2 regions of the Paenibacillus sp. S02 genome follow, and region 2 is predicted to be linked to the other one. Evidence: a T-box and tRNA genes for the amino acid it is inferred to sense, from the RefSeq annotation. Region 2 holds a T-box; the other holds one or more tRNA genes.
What was found. A T-box is a leader RNA that pairs with one kind of tRNA and senses whether it is charged. The one in region 2 lies ahead of ileS (isoleucine--tRNA ligase), so its partner is inferred to be a tRNA-Ile.
Positions count from the first base shown of each region.

Region 1: it encodes a tRNA-Ile, which carries the amino acid that the T-box ahead of ileS (isoleucine--tRNA ligase) is inferred to sense. The anticodon was not compared.

Region 1 is NZ_CP073682.1:415,033-422,480, reverse strand. It holds gene KAI36_RS01905 (response regulator) at 1-75, shown strand, start outside; gene KAI36_RS01900 (PAS domain-containing sensor histidine kinase) at 68-1,171, shown strand; tRNA gene KAI36_RS01895 (tRNA-Gly) at 1,373-1,443, opposite strand; tRNA gene KAI36_RS01890 (tRNA-Pro) at 1,453-1,526, opposite strand; tRNA gene KAI36_RS01885 (tRNA-Arg) at 1,549-1,625, opposite strand; tRNA gene KAI36_RS01880 (tRNA-Cys) at 1,652-1,722, opposite strand; tRNA gene KAI36_RS01875 (tRNA-Gly) at 1,733-1,807, opposite strand; tRNA gene KAI36_RS01870 (tRNA-Leu) at 1,814-1,900, opposite strand; tRNA gene KAI36_RS01865 (tRNA-Lys) at 1,915-1,990, opposite strand; tRNA gene KAI36_RS01860 (tRNA-Gln) at 1,995-2,069, opposite strand; tRNA gene KAI36_RS01855 (tRNA-His) at 2,087-2,159, opposite strand; tRNA gene KAI36_RS01850 (tRNA-Tyr) at 2,179-2,264, opposite strand; tRNA gene KAI36_RS01845 (tRNA-Thr) at 2,269-2,344, opposite strand; tRNA gene KAI36_RS01840 (tRNA-Phe) at 2,371-2,443, opposite strand; tRNA gene KAI36_RS01835 (tRNA-Asp) at 2,510-2,586, opposite strand; tRNA gene KAI36_RS01830 (tRNA-Met) at 2,612-2,685, opposite strand; tRNA gene KAI36_RS01825 (tRNA-Val) at 2,716-2,791, opposite strand; tRNA gene KAI36_RS01820 (tRNA-Glu) at 2,798-2,869, opposite strand; tRNA gene KAI36_RS01815 (tRNA-Ser) at 2,902-2,993, opposite strand; tRNA gene KAI36_RS01810 (tRNA-Met) at 2,997-3,070, opposite strand; tRNA gene KAI36_RS01805 (tRNA-Asn) at 3,105-3,180, opposite strand; tRNA gene KAI36_RS01800 (tRNA-Ala) at 3,185-3,260, opposite strand; tRNA gene KAI36_RS01795 (tRNA-Ile) at 3,283-3,359, opposite strand; rRNA gene rrf (5S ribosomal RNA) at 3,396-3,512, opposite strand; rRNA gene KAI36_RS01785 (23S ribosomal RNA) at 3,663-6,589, opposite strand; rRNA gene KAI36_RS01780 (16S ribosomal RNA) at 6,944-7,448, opposite strand, start outside.
Region 2 is NZ_CP073682.1:3,952,964-3,960,411, forward strand. It holds gene KAI36_RS17525 (TraR/DksA C4-type zinc finger protein) at 210-944, shown strand; gene KAI36_RS17530 (DUF5665 domain-containing protein) at 967-1,359, opposite strand; gene ileS (isoleucine--tRNA ligase) at 1,500-4,589, opposite strand; T-box leader at 4,669-4,950, opposite strand; gene KAI36_RS17540 (DivIVA domain-containing protein) at 5,119-5,628, opposite strand; gene KAI36_RS17545 (YlmH family RNA-binding protein) at 5,801-6,583, opposite strand; gene KAI36_RS17550 (YggT family protein) at 6,592-6,849, opposite strand; gene KAI36_RS17555 (cell division protein SepF) at 6,857-7,309, opposite strand; gene KAI36_RS17560 (YggS family pyridoxal phosphate-dependent enzyme) at 7,300-7,448, opposite strand, start outside.

The DNA of each region.
Region 1 (7,448 bases), 2.5 Mb from region 2:
GAGAAGCTTAACTTGAAAACACGACCTGAACTAGTCAAATTCGCACTAAAAAAGGGGCTGCTCCATTATGAATGAACCTTCTAATCCTTTACTGCAGCATGCCTTTGGTGAATCAACCGATACACTGCTGAATGATCTGGAAATTTATATACCAGAGTCCCCTTTTCTCCATGCACTGCGTAACTCACTCCACCAACTATCCAATCTTAAATTTGCTCTAGATACGTCTTCCATCGTTGCTTTGACCGATCATCGAGGTATTATTCAGTACGTGAACGACAAGTTCTGTGAGATTTCGCAATACAGTCGTGAAGAGCTGATCGGTCAGGATCATCGTCTCATTAATTCAGGCTATCATACCCCTGCCTTCATGAAAAACCTGTGGACTACAATCCGTTCAGGTGAGGTATGGCAAGGAGAAATACGTAATCGTGCTAAAGATAACAGCTACTACTGGGTGAATACTACGATCGTTCCGTTTATGGACGAGGAAGGTAAACCCTATCAGTACTTAGCGATCCGCAATGAGGTCACTAAACTAAAGAAAGTAGAAGCAGAACTCCAGTCTATGATGACGCAAGTCATGCAAATACAGGAAGAAGAACGTAAACGCTTTTCAAGAGAGCTACATGATGGGATAGGGCAAAGCTTATTTTCACTTATTATTCAGTTAGACAGCCAACTTGCCGAACAACCTAGTGCTGCTCTGGAGAGTCTTCGTTCGCAGGTGACCGACATCATCAAAGATGTTCGTGGTCTAGCGTGGGAACTTCGTCCCTCAGTTCTGGATGATTTGGGTGTCGTTCCAGCTATAAGAACCTATATTGAAAACTTCTGTTCTCATTACGGGATTGAGGTGCATTTTCAATGCACTCTACGTAAACGCCTTGATATTCGCAAGGAAATAGCAATTTATCGGATTGTACAGGAGGCATTAACGAATGTAGCCAAATACGCAGATGTAGCGGAGGCATATGTCGACGTTGAGGATCAAGATGAAATGATACAAGTGACCATTCGGGATGAGGGCATTGGATTCTCTGGAAAGTCCCAAGGAGAGGGAGTTGGATTGTTTAGTATGGAAGAACGAGCTAGAGGGGTAGGGGGATTTATGAGCATGACCTCTGCTCCAGATGAGGGAACCTCCATCCAGCTGGCCATTCCCGTGTAAAAACTGTCCACTAGATCGGTTATCGGTGTATACCAGTTGTATGATCAGAACGATATACACCGATACCGAGATTATGAATAATCAACACATTGTGGGTACATGAAGATAGATACAAAAAAAAGAGAGAGCTCTGTCCCCAGACAGGCTCTCTTTATTTATAAGGTGTCACCACTGAGGCAACAAGAATCCGCTATAGCAAAAAGCGGGTGATGGGAATCGAACCCACGCTACCAGCTTGGAAGGCTGGAGTTCTACCATTGAACTACACCCGCAAATCAGTATCGGGATGACACGATTTGAACATGCGACCCCCTGGTCCCAAACCAGGTGCTCTACCAAGCTGAGCTACATCCCGACATTATACTTTTTTTAAGAAATGGCGCGCCCTGAGAGATTCGAACTCCCGGCCTTTTGATTCGTAGTCAAACGCTCTATCCAGCTGAGCTAAGGGCGCATATTTAAATCCATAATGAGCAGTCAAGGCGCCACCCAGATTTGAACTGGGGATGAAGCTTTTGCAGAGCTTTGCCTTACCACTTGGCTATGGCGCCGTATGGATAATGGAGCGGACGACGGGAATCGAACCCGCGACCCTCGCCTTGGCAAGGCGATGCTCTACCGCTGAGCCACGTCCGCAAAATATGGTGCGGTCGAGAGGACTCGAACCTCCACGGGGGTTAGCCCACACGGACCTGAACCGTGCGCGTCTGCCAATTCCGCCACGACCGCAAAATAATTATAAATGGTGAGCCATGAAGGACTCGAACCTTCGACACCCTGATTAAAAGTCAGGTGCTCTACCAACTGAGCTAATGGCTCTTAATGGCTGGGGATATAGGATTTGAACCTATGCATGACGGAGTCAAAGTCCGTTGCCTTACCGCTTGGCTAATCCCCAATAAATTAAGAATAAAGGGCGGCCGATGGGGCTTGAACCCACGAATGCCGGAGTCACAGTCCGGTGCGTTAACCACTTCGCCACGACCGCCATATGATTATGAAAAGACTGGTGGAGGATGATGGATTCGAACCACCGAACCCGTAAGGGAGCAGATTTACAGTCTGATGCGTTTGGCCACTTCGCTAATCCTCCAAAATGGTGCCGGCGAGAGGACTTGAACCCCCAACCTACTGATTACAAGTCAGTTGCTCTACCAGTTGAGCTACACCGGCACATTACTCATTTCCCACTTGAAAGGTGGCTCGGGACGGAATCGAACCGCCGACACGAGGATTTTCAGTCCTCTGCTCTACCGACTGAGCTACCGAGCCATATTTTGTTTTATTACTACACCATATAATCCACACTATATATGCTAACTATATATGAGGTTAAAATGGCGGAACTGACGGGATTCGAACCCGCGATCTCCTGCGTGACAGGCAGGCATGTTAGGCCTCTACACCACAGTTCCAGAGGCATTTCCAATAGGAAATTAATTGCGGGGGCAGGATTTGAACCTACGACCTTCGGGTTATGAGCCCGACGAGCTACCGAACTGCTCCACCCCGCGACATTAAAAGGGATTTATCAAATTTTCTTATGGTGGAGGCTGAGGGGATCGAACCCCCGACCCTCTGCTTGTAAGGCAGATGCTCTCCCAGCTGAGCTAAGCCTCCATATTATGACCCGTAGGGGATTCGAACCCCTGTTACCTCCGTGAAAGGGAGGTGTCTTAACCCCTTGACCAACGGGCCTTACAAAATAAGTTCTGGTTCCAATAAATTTATGGCGGAGAGAGAGGGATTCGAACCCTCGCACCACTTTCGCAGTCTAACCCCTTAGCAGAGGGTCCCCTTATAGCCACTTGGGTATCTCTCCGAGTAGCGGCAGAGGGGATCGAACCCCCGACCTCACGGGTATGAACCGTACGCTCTAGCCAGCTGAGCTACGCCGCCACCTTATATATAAAAGTCAGAAATATTCAAAACATGGCTCCCCGAACAGGACTCGAACCTGTGACAACTCGATTAACAGTCGAGTGCTCTACCAACTGAGCTATCAGGGAATATTGGTGGAGCCAAGCGGGATCGAACCGCTGACCTCCTGCGTGCAAGGCAGGCGCTCTCCCAGCTGAGCTATGGCCCCAATCTTTTTGTTATTCTAGAAGTGGTGGGCCTTAGTGGACTCGAACCACCGACCTCACCCTTATCAGGGGTGCGCTCTAACCAGCTGAGCTAAAGGCCCTAACATGTAAAACTTCATCATCCTTTAAAGGATATCGCTTGGCGACGTCCTACTCTCCCAGGACCCTGCGGTCCAAGTACCATCGGCGCTGGAGGGCTTAACGGTCGTGTTCGGGATGGGTACGTGTGGAACCCCTCCGCTATCGCCACCAAACATGAATTTACATCGTAAATTCTACCGTACGGTTATTCGGTTCATCACTTATCGTGTGAATGAATAGCCATGCGCTTGTCGTATGTCACTTGTACATACCTTCAAGGTTACACCCTGAAAACTGGATCCGAAACTCATTTGCGTTTTATTTAGGATAAGCCCTCGACCGATTAGTATTGGTCAGCTCCATGCATTACTGCACTTCCACCCCCAACCTATCTACCTCGTCGTCTTCAAGGGGTCTTACATACTGGGAAATCTCATCTTGAGGGGGGCTTCACGCTTAGATGCTTTCAGCGCTTATCCCTTCCGTACATAGCTACCCAGCGGTGCTCCTGGCGGAACAACTGGTACACCAGCGGTACGTCCATCCCGGTCCTCTCGTACTAAGGACAGCTCCTCTCAAATTTCCTACGCCCACGACAGATAGGGACCGAACTGTCTCACGACGTTCTGAACCCAGCTCGCGTACCGCTTTAATGGGCGAACAGCCCAACCCTTGGGACCTACTTCAGCCCCAGGATGCGATGAGCCGACATCGAGGTGCCAAACCTCCCCGTCGATGTGGACTCTTGGGGGAGATAAGCCTGTTATCCCCAGGGTAGCTTTTATCCGTTGAGCGATGGCCCTTCCATGCGGTACCACCGGATCACTAAGCCCGACTTTCGTCCCTGCTCGACTTGTAGGTCTCGCAGTCAAGCTCCCTTCTGCCTTTGCACTCTTCGAATGATTTCCAACCATTCTGAGGGAACCTTGGGGCGCCTCCGTTACTCTTTAGGAGGCGACCGCCCCAGTCAAACTGCCCACCTGACACTGTCCTCGTACCGGTTCACGGTACCAAGTTAGAACCTAGATACGATCAGGGTGGTATCCCAAGGATGCCTCCTCTCAAGCTGGCGCTCAAGATTCTACGGCTCCCACCTATCCTGTACAGATCGTACCCAAATTCAATATCAAGCTGCAGTAAAGCTCCATGGGGTCTTTCCGTCTTGTCGCGGGTAACCTGCATCTTCACAGGTATTAAAATTTCACCGGATCTCTCGTTGAGACAGCGCCCAAGTCGTTACGCCATTCGTGCGGGTCAGAATTTACCTGACAAGGAATTTCGCTACCTTAGGACCGTTATAGTTACGGCCGCCGTTTACTGGGGCTTCGGTTCATAGCTTCGCCCCGAAGGGCTTACCACTCCCCTTAACCTTCCAGCACCGGGCAGGCGTCAGCCCGTATACTTCGCCTTGCGGCTTCGCACAGACCTGTGTTTTTGCTAAACAGTCGCTTGGGCCTTTTCACTGCGGCCCCCTCGGGCTATTCACCCTACCGAGGCACCCCTTCTCCCGAAGTTACGGGGTCATTTTGCCGAGTTCCTTAACGAGAGTTCTTCCGCGCGCCTTAGAATTCTCTTCTCGCCTACCTGTGTCGGTTTGCGGTACGGGCACCTTCTCCTGGCTAGAGGCTTTTCTTGGCAGTCTGAGATCATGACCTTCGCTACTACAATTTTCGCTCCCCATCACAGCCCAGCCTTACGATGTGCGGATTTGCCTACACACCAGCCTCACTGCTTAGACGGACATCCATCAGTCCGCGTCACTACCCTACTGCGTCACCCCATCGCTCATAACGGATTACGGTGGTACAGGAATTTCGACCTGTTGTCCTTCGACTACGCCTATCGGCCTCGCCTTAGGTCCCGACTTACCCTGAGCGGACGAACCTTCCTCAGGAACCCTTAGGCTTTCGGCGGATCTGATTCTCACAGATCTTTTCGTTACTCATACCGGCATTCTCACTTGAATGCAGTCCAGCGCTCCTTACGGTACACCTTCAACCCGCATTCAACGCTCCCCTACCCCTGATGCAAGCATCAAGCCATAGCTTCGGTGGTGTGTTTAGCCCCGTTACATTTTCGGCGCAGAGTCACTCGACCAGTGAGCTATTACGCACTCTTTCAATGGTGGCTGCTTCTAAGCCAACATCCTGGTTGTCTGTGCAACTCCACATCCTTTCCCACTTAACACACACTTGGGGACCTTAGCTGATGGTCTGGGCTGTTTCCCTTTCGACAATGGATCTTAGCACTCACTGTCTGACTCCCGGAACTAAATCTATGGCATTCGGAGTTTGACTGAGCTTGGTAACCCTTGCGGGCCCCGCACCCAATCAGTGCTCTACCTCCACGATTCTTTTTTCCGAGGCTAGCCCTAAAGCTATTTCGGGGAGAACCAGCTATCTCCGGGTTCGATTGGAATTTCTCCGCTACCCCCACCTCATCCCCGCATTTTTCAACATGCGTGGGTTCGGGCCTCCAGTGCGTGTTACCGCACCTTCACCCTGGACAGGGGTAGATCACCCGGTTTCGGGTCTACGTCCACGTACTCATTCGCCCTATTCAGACTCGCTTTCGCTGCGGCTTCAGCTCTTCACCTTAACCTTGCACGGGAACGTAACTCGCCGGTTCATTCTACAAAAGGCACGCCATCACCCATAGATCGGGCTCTGACTTCTTGTAAGCACACGGTTTCAGGATCTATTTCACTCCCCTTCCGGGGTGCTTTTCACCTTTCCCTCACGGTACTGCTTCACTATCGGTCGCCAGGGAGTATTTAGCCTTGGCAGATGGTCCTGCCGGATTCATACGGGGTTTCACGTGCCCCGCACTACTCGGGATCCGTCTCGGAGAGAACAAGTTTTGAACTACAGGGCTTTTACCTTCTCTGGCGGGCCTTTCCAGACCTCTTCATCTAACCGGTTCCTTTGTAACTCCATGTGAGACGTCCCACAACCCCAAGGAGCAAGCTCCTTGGTTTGGGCTAATCCGCGTTCGCTCGCCGCTACTGACGGAATCACTATTGTTTTCTCTTCCTCAGGGTACTTAGATGTTTCAGTTCCCCTGGTCTGCCTCTATTCTGCCTATGTATTCAGCAGAAAGTGACTGTCGATGAAGACAGCCGGGTTTCCCCATTCGGACATCCCCGGATCAAAGCTTGCTTACAGCTCCCCGAGGCTTTATCGTTGTTCGCCACGTCCTTCGTCGGCTCCTGGCGCCTAGGCATCCTCCGTGTGCTCTTTGTAGCTTAACCTAGTATTTACATCGTAAATACGATTTGCTTTGAACTTCGGTTCAACACTTACGTGTGAATAAAATTCAAGGCAGCTACCTTTATTTCACTTGTTTACACAAGATCAGCTTAAAGGAATATTCTAAAACGCAATTTCGTTTCGGTATCCAGTTTTCAAGGTGCAATACAGTTTCATCGAAACTGTAGCCTGTGTGAATATCGGTCCAACTCAACCGAGTAGATGATAATCATGCAGTATGTTGAGAGTTTGAGCTCTCAAAACTGAGCAACGAGTGAGTAACAGGCCTAAACCTGAGTTTTGAAGCTTACGCTTCATATTTGAATGTTTCCATTGCAGGAAACGATTCTCCATAGAAAGGAGGTGATCCAGCCGCACCTTCCGATACGGCTACCTTGTTACGACTTCACCCCAATCATCTACCCCACCTTCGGCGGCTGGCTCCCTTGCGGGTTACCCCACCGACTTCGGGTGTTGTAAACTCTCGTGGTGTGACGGGCGGTGTGTACAAGACCCGGGAACGTATTCACCGCGGCATGCTGATCCGCGATTACTAGCAATTCCGACTTCATGTAGGCGAGTTGCAGCCTACAATCCGAACTGAGACCGGCTTTTCTAGGATTGGCTCCACCTCGCGATTTCGCTTCCCGTTGTACCGGCCATTGTAGTACGTGTGTAGCCCAGGTCATAAGGGGCATGATGATTTGACGTCATCCCCACCTTCCTCCGGTTTGTCACCGGCAGTCTGCTTAGAGTGCCCAGCTTGACCTGCTGGCAACTAAGCATAAGGGTTGCGCTCGTTGCGGGACTTAACCCAACATCTCACGACACGAGCTGACGACAACCATGCACCACCTGTCT
Region 2 (7,448 bases):
ATCCGTTGTTGAACCCATTTATTGTAGCATAAGCGTTCTCAGATCGTCCACGAAACCCGCAAGCTATCAAGCACTGATCATCCATAAAATGAACTCCTTCGCATTTGATTAGAATTTCCTATGTAAAAGAGGTCTTCCCGGTGCAAACTACAAGGAGCATACTCGACACAACGCATGCGCATGTAAACCTAGAACAAGGAGAGGATTCCATGTCCCCATTGACGGAACAACAATTGCAGGGCTTGCGTAACGAACTGCTGGAACGCAAAAAAGAAATTGAGCATCGTTTGCAGGACAACGGCCATTACGGACTCGGCGATTCCCAACGCGATCAAACCGGCGAGCTTTCTCCTATTGATAACCACCCAGGAGATCTGGCTACCGAAACCTACGAGCGAGCCAAGGATATTTCCTTGCTGGAGCACGACGAATTCCAATTAGAACGCATCGAATCAGCTCTGATGGCCATGGAAAAGGGGACGTATGGCATTTGTGCCGCCAGCGGTAAACCCATTCCCTATGAGCGCCTACTGGCTGTTCCCTATACCATTTACTGCAAAGAGTACAGTCCCGAAACAGAAGTGTCTAACCGCCGCCCAGTAGAGGAAGAATTTCTCGCTCCCTCGTTCGGCAGAACGAGTCTGGATGAGCGGGATGATCAAAACGGCTTCGACGGTGAAGATGCTTGGCAGATAGTCGAAAATTGGGGCACCTCTAACACACCAGCCATGGCCGAAAGTGGAGAAATCCACAGTTATGATGATATGGAAATTGAAGCAGGCGACGATAATATGGGCTTCGTAGAACCATACGAAAGCTTTGTTGCTACTGACATTTATGGACAAAATGTTTCCGTTATTCGTAGTTCCATTTATCAGCGTTATATCGAAGATGGCGAGGGCGAAGGTCTACTGGAGCCGGATACGCACGAAGACGAATCGTGAACATCAAAGTGGAGATCGCTGCCTAATAGGTAGTAAGCTCCAATTGTCGTTGTACAATCCGTACAATATCAGCGATATAATCACCGATAATCGGCAAATTCAACGCTCCGAGCACTTGCAGCACATAAATAATGGTAGCGGCAAAAAAAGTAAAACCTAGCGCGATGCCGATTCCCCGGGAAACGCCTGATATTAGATTTAGCCAGAGTAATCGCCAAGGCTTATTCAGCAGCAAAGCATAATCTGCAATACGTGTCCGTTCCATCTGCTCTGACACAGCACGTATCAGCTTTTCAACACGACTTAATTGCTCTGCCTGATTACCTGTTTTGCTTTTATCTGCGGCTACGGCAGCTCCCTCTCCGTTCATCCCTCGGAGACTTCTCCCCTGTCTACGCCTTGATCGTGCCGTCATATGCACAATCCCCCTTTTCCCATGGCTGCCCTGAACGCAGCAAACGAGCCGAAGCACGTAACGGAGAAAAACCGTTTTCGATGCTTAGGCTCGTTTTTATATGCTGCCTGTTATTGTATTATGGGACAGGGGGCTTGTAATTATTCTCCAATATGAACGCCGATGGTTTTACCGTTCACATCCACATGTTCTGCCGGTTCGGCTTGACCAAATGTCACAGTAGTAACCAATACGTTCTCACGCAACACAGAGTCGAAGCTTTCGATGGCCTGACGCAGCTCGTTATCTACATCCAACGTCAACGCCACATATTTTTCAATCGGCAGATCCAGTTTTTTACGATAATCCTGTACCGCACGAACTACTTCACGTACCCAGCCCTCTTGCTCCAGCTCCGGCGTAATGTCTGTGTTCAACGCTACCGTTAAGCCATAACCGGAAGCAGAAGCGAAGCCTTCTTTCGCTTTTTTCTCCACCAGCAGTTCTTCGGCCGTAACTTGCAGCTCTTCACCTTCTGGAGAAGCGACGTTTAACACTCCTTTTTCTACAACAGAACGGGTATCCTCAGCAGACATTCCTTTGAAAAAGTTTTGTAGGAAACCGACATTTTTGCCGTATTTCTTGCCTGCTACTTTCAAATTCAGTTTCAGTGTAAAATCTACAAAGCCGCTATCGTCCGTCTCAACATGAATATGCTTCACGTTAATCTCATCTTTGATGATTTCCTCATAGCCACTCAGTTCAAAATCCTGATCCATGGACAGAATCAACTCGGACAACGGTTGACGCGTTTTCAAACCCGTTTCGTTGCGGACGTTACGCGCCAATTCGACGACACGACGTGCCGTTTCCATGTCTCGTTCCAGTTCCAGATCGATCAAGGACTCATTGGCAGTCGGATAATCATCCAAATGAACACTTTCCCCGTTGCTCAGATTGAGGTAAATATCCTCTGCAAGCAGTGGTGTAAACGGCGCAAGTAGTTTGGCAGTCGTTAACAGCACTTCGGTCAGTGTACGGTATGCATCCAGCTTATCTTCTGTAAGACCATTGCCCCAGAATCGGTCGCGTGAACGACGGATATACCAGTTGCTCAGCTCATCTACAAAGGACTCAATCGCTTTGGATGAGTTCAAGAAGTCATTTACAGCCAGCGCTTTGTCCACTACCAAAATCAGGCTGTTCAGACGGGACAAAATCCAGCGATCCAACTTATGAGCCGATGGTTTGAACGGATGCTGTGCCGGATCAAATCCGTCGATATCCGCATACAAGGTCAGAAAAGCGTGTGTATTGACAAGCGTATCCACCAGCTTCGATTTAGCCTCACCTACAATGCCTTTGGAAAAACGTTTGCTATTCCATGGTGCACTATCAGACAGCAATGCCCAGCGGAAAGCATCTGTACCGTACTCGTCAATCACTTCCCACGGATCAATAACATTACCCTTGGATTTAGACATTTTCTGTCCCTGCTCATCCAGTACATGGCCTGTCGCCATGACAGCTTTATAAGGAGCTTTGCCAGTCAGCATAGTCGAAACCGCAAGCAAGCTATAGAACCAGCCACGAGTCTGGTCAATCCCTTCGCAGATCATATCTGCCGGAAATTGCTGCTCGAACGTTTCATTATTTTCAAAAGGATAATGATGCTGTGCAAACGGCATGGAGCCACTATCGAACCATACGTCGATTACTTCCGGTGTACGAGTCATTTCGTATTTACCGCATTGGCTACGTACCTTAATATCATCTACATATGGTTTGTGCAGCTCGATGTCCGCTGGTACATCGCCAATCGCACGTTCCCTCAATTCAGCAATACTATGTGGAGCGAACTGTTCTCCAGTTTCCTCACAAACCCAGATGTTTAGCGGTGTACCCCAATAGCGATCGCGACTGATGTTCCAATCCACCAGTTCCTCCAAAAACTTGCCAAAACGTCCTTCACGTATATGCCCTGGGTACCATTCGACTTCGCTGTTGTTGGCAATCAATTGATCCTTGATCGCAGTTGTTTTGATAAACCAGCTGTCCATAGCATAGTACAATAATGGAGTATCGCAGCGCCAGCAGAACGGATAGCTATGCTCGTATTTTTCCTTGCTGTACAGCAAGCCTTTTTCGGACAGCATTTTCACAATATCTACATCACAGTCTTTCACAAAACGGCCTGCAAAATCAGTGATTTCCTCTACATAGTTACCTTGGAGATCCACCACGTTGATGAACTCAACACCATTTTCACGACATACCCGGTAATCATCCTCACCATGCGCCGGAGCCATATGAACGATACCTGTACCGCTGGAGTCTGTTACGAACTTCGCACCCAGAATCTGATTACCCTTCTCAACCTGAAAATACGTAAATGGCGGGGTATACGTTTGGCCAACCAGTTCTGAACCGGATAGTGTGCCAATCACTTCATGATCGCCTTTAATTACGTCCTCAACCAGATTTTTAGCAACGATGTATACACCGTCTTCCTGCTTCACACGTGCATATTCCAGTTCAGGGTTGACAGCGAGCGCCACGTGACTCGGCAAGGTCCAAGGAGTTGTCGTCCAAGCCAGTACATATTCACCACTGCTATGCAACTTGAATTTCGCCGTGGCACTCAGATCCTTCACATCTTTGTAGCCCTGCGCTACTTCATGAGAACTTAGCGTCGTCTGACAATCCGGGCAATACGGACTCACACGATGACCACGATACAACAGATCTTTTTCATGAATTGTCGCCAAAATGTTCCATACGCTCTCGATATAGTTATTATCCAATGTAATGTACGGGTTATCGAGGTCTGTCCAGTATCCGATCGCTTCGGTTAGATCACGCCATTGTTGCTCATACTCAAACACGCTTGCCTTACATTTTTTAATAAACTTTTCAACGCCATATTCTTCAATTTCAGGTTTGTGGGAGATTCCCAGTTGCTTTTGTACACCCAATTCTACCGGCAAGCCATGCGTGTCCCAGCCTGCCTTACGTACGACGCGGTACCCCTTCATTGTCTGATAGCGGCCTACAAAATCCTTAATTACACGGCCCAGCACGTGACCGATATGCGGTTTACCGTTAGCTGTTGGTGGGCCCTCATAAAATACAAAATTTGGCTTTCCTTCACGATTTGTGATGGATTTGCGGAATGTGTCCTCTTGTTTCCATTTGCTCAGGATGCGCAGGTCACGGGACCGTGCTTTTTCTTTAACATCCACTCTGTTCATACTGTCATACTCCCTCTCTGCTCATCATTGATTTCCATAGCATTTCCTAAAAAAAGCAACAAAAAAAGCCCCATCCCTGTAAAGGGACGAGACTGTGCTCGCGTTACCACCCTGATTCCGTAAAAACAGACCATTCTAAAAATACAGTCTCATCACGGCTCTCTGAGCCCCACTCAACTACAGCAGGGCGCCATTATAACGCATGGCAAACGGTGATTGCTTACACACGCCATAAATCTTAAGCGCTTCAGCTCACTTCTCCGGGAGGATCTTCGGTCATGTTCTGAACGTTGGCTTGCACCGGAAGGCCAACTCTCTGAGGGACAAATCATGACGTACTCGTTCCCATCAACGAATTAAACATGTTAAATTCATCGAATATTAAATCAGCAACATCGTTGCCTTGAATAACAATCATCAGCCGACAGACGGATAATCATTGAATTCAGTATAGTATTTACAGTTATAGCCTGTTTAAAGATAAAAGTCAACCCTAACAAAGCCTAATAAAAGCTTGTCAGAAATGAAATTAGTAAATTTCTTTCATCTCACGCTCGCGCTCCAGTACTTCCCGTTCCCGGTTTTCAAGGGCTTCCCAGCCGTCTTGACTTAACAAGTCAAGCTGTGCTTCCACCAGTGTACGAAACCGTGCTCGGTAAATCGATGCCTGCTTCTTCAGTTCTTCAACCTCCAACGCGATCTTGCGGGATTTAGACAATGCTTCGTTCACAATACGGTCCGCATTTTTTTCCGCTTCCTTCACGATCAGTTGGGATTCTTTCTTGGCGTTGTTACGAACTTCATCAGCCGCTTCCTGCGCCACGATAATCGTCTTACTCAGCGTATCCTCAATCGTCGCGAAATGATCGAGCTTCTCCTGTACGTTCAACAACTCGGTGCTCAGTTCTTTATTTTCACGAATAACGCCCTCGTAATCTTTGATCACCTGATCCAAAAATTCATTAACCTGATCCTCATCATAACCGCGAAGCCGGCGGGCAAATTCCTTGTTATGTATATCCAATGGCGTTAATGGCATGCCGTCCACCTCCTATAAGATTGACAAAAAATACATTTTCCGCGTCACGACGCTCACTATCATCTATCGGTCATCATACCCCGTTTTGTGAATACTGTACAGAGCAAAATCGTTCCAGTTCTTCGCTATAGCTTAATTCTTTCGACAGAAAGCTCGTGATTCCTGCCTACAGCTATACAAACTTACCAATTTTGACACGGAATCTTCCCTTTTTTGTCATCCCGTCTGTTTCAAGCACTTTGAAACGCCCAAAACCCTGCATGGAAATAACGTCCCCAGCTTTAAGTGGAGTGGATGGATTCTCCTCCACCTTCCAATTTACCCGGCACCGTCCCGCCCGAATCGGTGTTAATATTTTACTGCGGCTTAGCTTGTACACGTCGCTGGCAATACCGTCCAGGCGCAAAGAAGCGACCGTCAGATCTAGCACCTCTAATGCAACTTCCTTCGTTCGCAGACTCGCTACAGGCAACAGTTCTGTCCATACATGAACACGATGTACCTGCTGCAAATGCATTGTCATAAAATCACCGATCTCTGAAGCTACCAATACATGGCACCCATCATCAAGTACATGAATGTCCCCGATTTTCCCACGTTTGATTCCAAGCCCCAGTAGGGCACCTAGATAGTCACCGTGCTCAAGGGTACCTATTTTATGATCGTCAGATGTGATGGAAAGGACCTGAATCCCCATCTCCTCACCGTCCAAATACGAATAATCGGGCGCAATAAGCGCCCGCTTTCGTTCTGAAGCCATGTATCCTCCATCAATCCTAATCGTGACCTTGTCTTCCTTCGAAGCAAGTGTCTCCAATATGTACTGCTGGCGCGGGTCCAAAAAATCAGTCAGCTTCTGCTCATGATAAGCTCCCGCATGACTGATCCATTCGGAAGCGCGATCCACATAATCCCGTTCATCCGGGTGAAAATGCTCATAAATCTCAGTTCGCATAACTCCTCCTAGACGAGATTACCAATTAAAGAAATCAAACCGTATGACGCAAAACGCAGAGCGATCAGCGCAACGATGGGAGAAATATCAATCATCCCGAAGATTGGCGGTATAAACCTGCGAAAAGGAGACAAATACGGCTCCACAAACTTGGCAAGTAAATCACCAATTACACTCTCTCTGGCATTAGGAAGCCATGACAGCAGAACATATGCAATGATCATGTACGAATAAATCTGAAATAGCCAGTAAATTACCTCGATCAAGAAAAGTTCACCTCATTCTGTTAAGTTCTTGTTCAGTATCAGCCAGTATTTCCGTAATAGAGCCTTGAATCTCAACCGTATCTGGTGTACACAGAAAAATATTGTTCCCGACCTTGGAAATTCCACCACCCAGTGCATACACAGTACCACTCAAAAAATCAATAATGCGCAGCGCCTGATCCTTGCGAATTCGTTGTAAATTAACTACGACGGTGCGATGGGAACGGATATGGTCGGCAATTTCCTGTGCTTCATCATAAGAACGCGGCTCATACAGGACAACTTTCACATTTTTCTGTGAATGGATGCTGACAACATTAGTGCCCTTCTGGTTCTTACGTTTATCAAAGCTTGGGGTTTCAATTTCTTGATCTTCTGGCGTATTCATAACCTCTCGCTCTATAACTTCCTCTTCTTCCTGAAGCCCCAGAAAGTTCATGAACTTATTCATTACGCCCAATGGAAATCCTCCTCTCGTCCGACCAGTACGGAACCAAGCCGTAGCCAGGTCGCTCCCTCTTCAACCGCCACTTCAAAATCATTGGACATTCCCATAGACAAGTGAACGATGGGTTCTCTGGTCAAGGCTTGTCCATTTA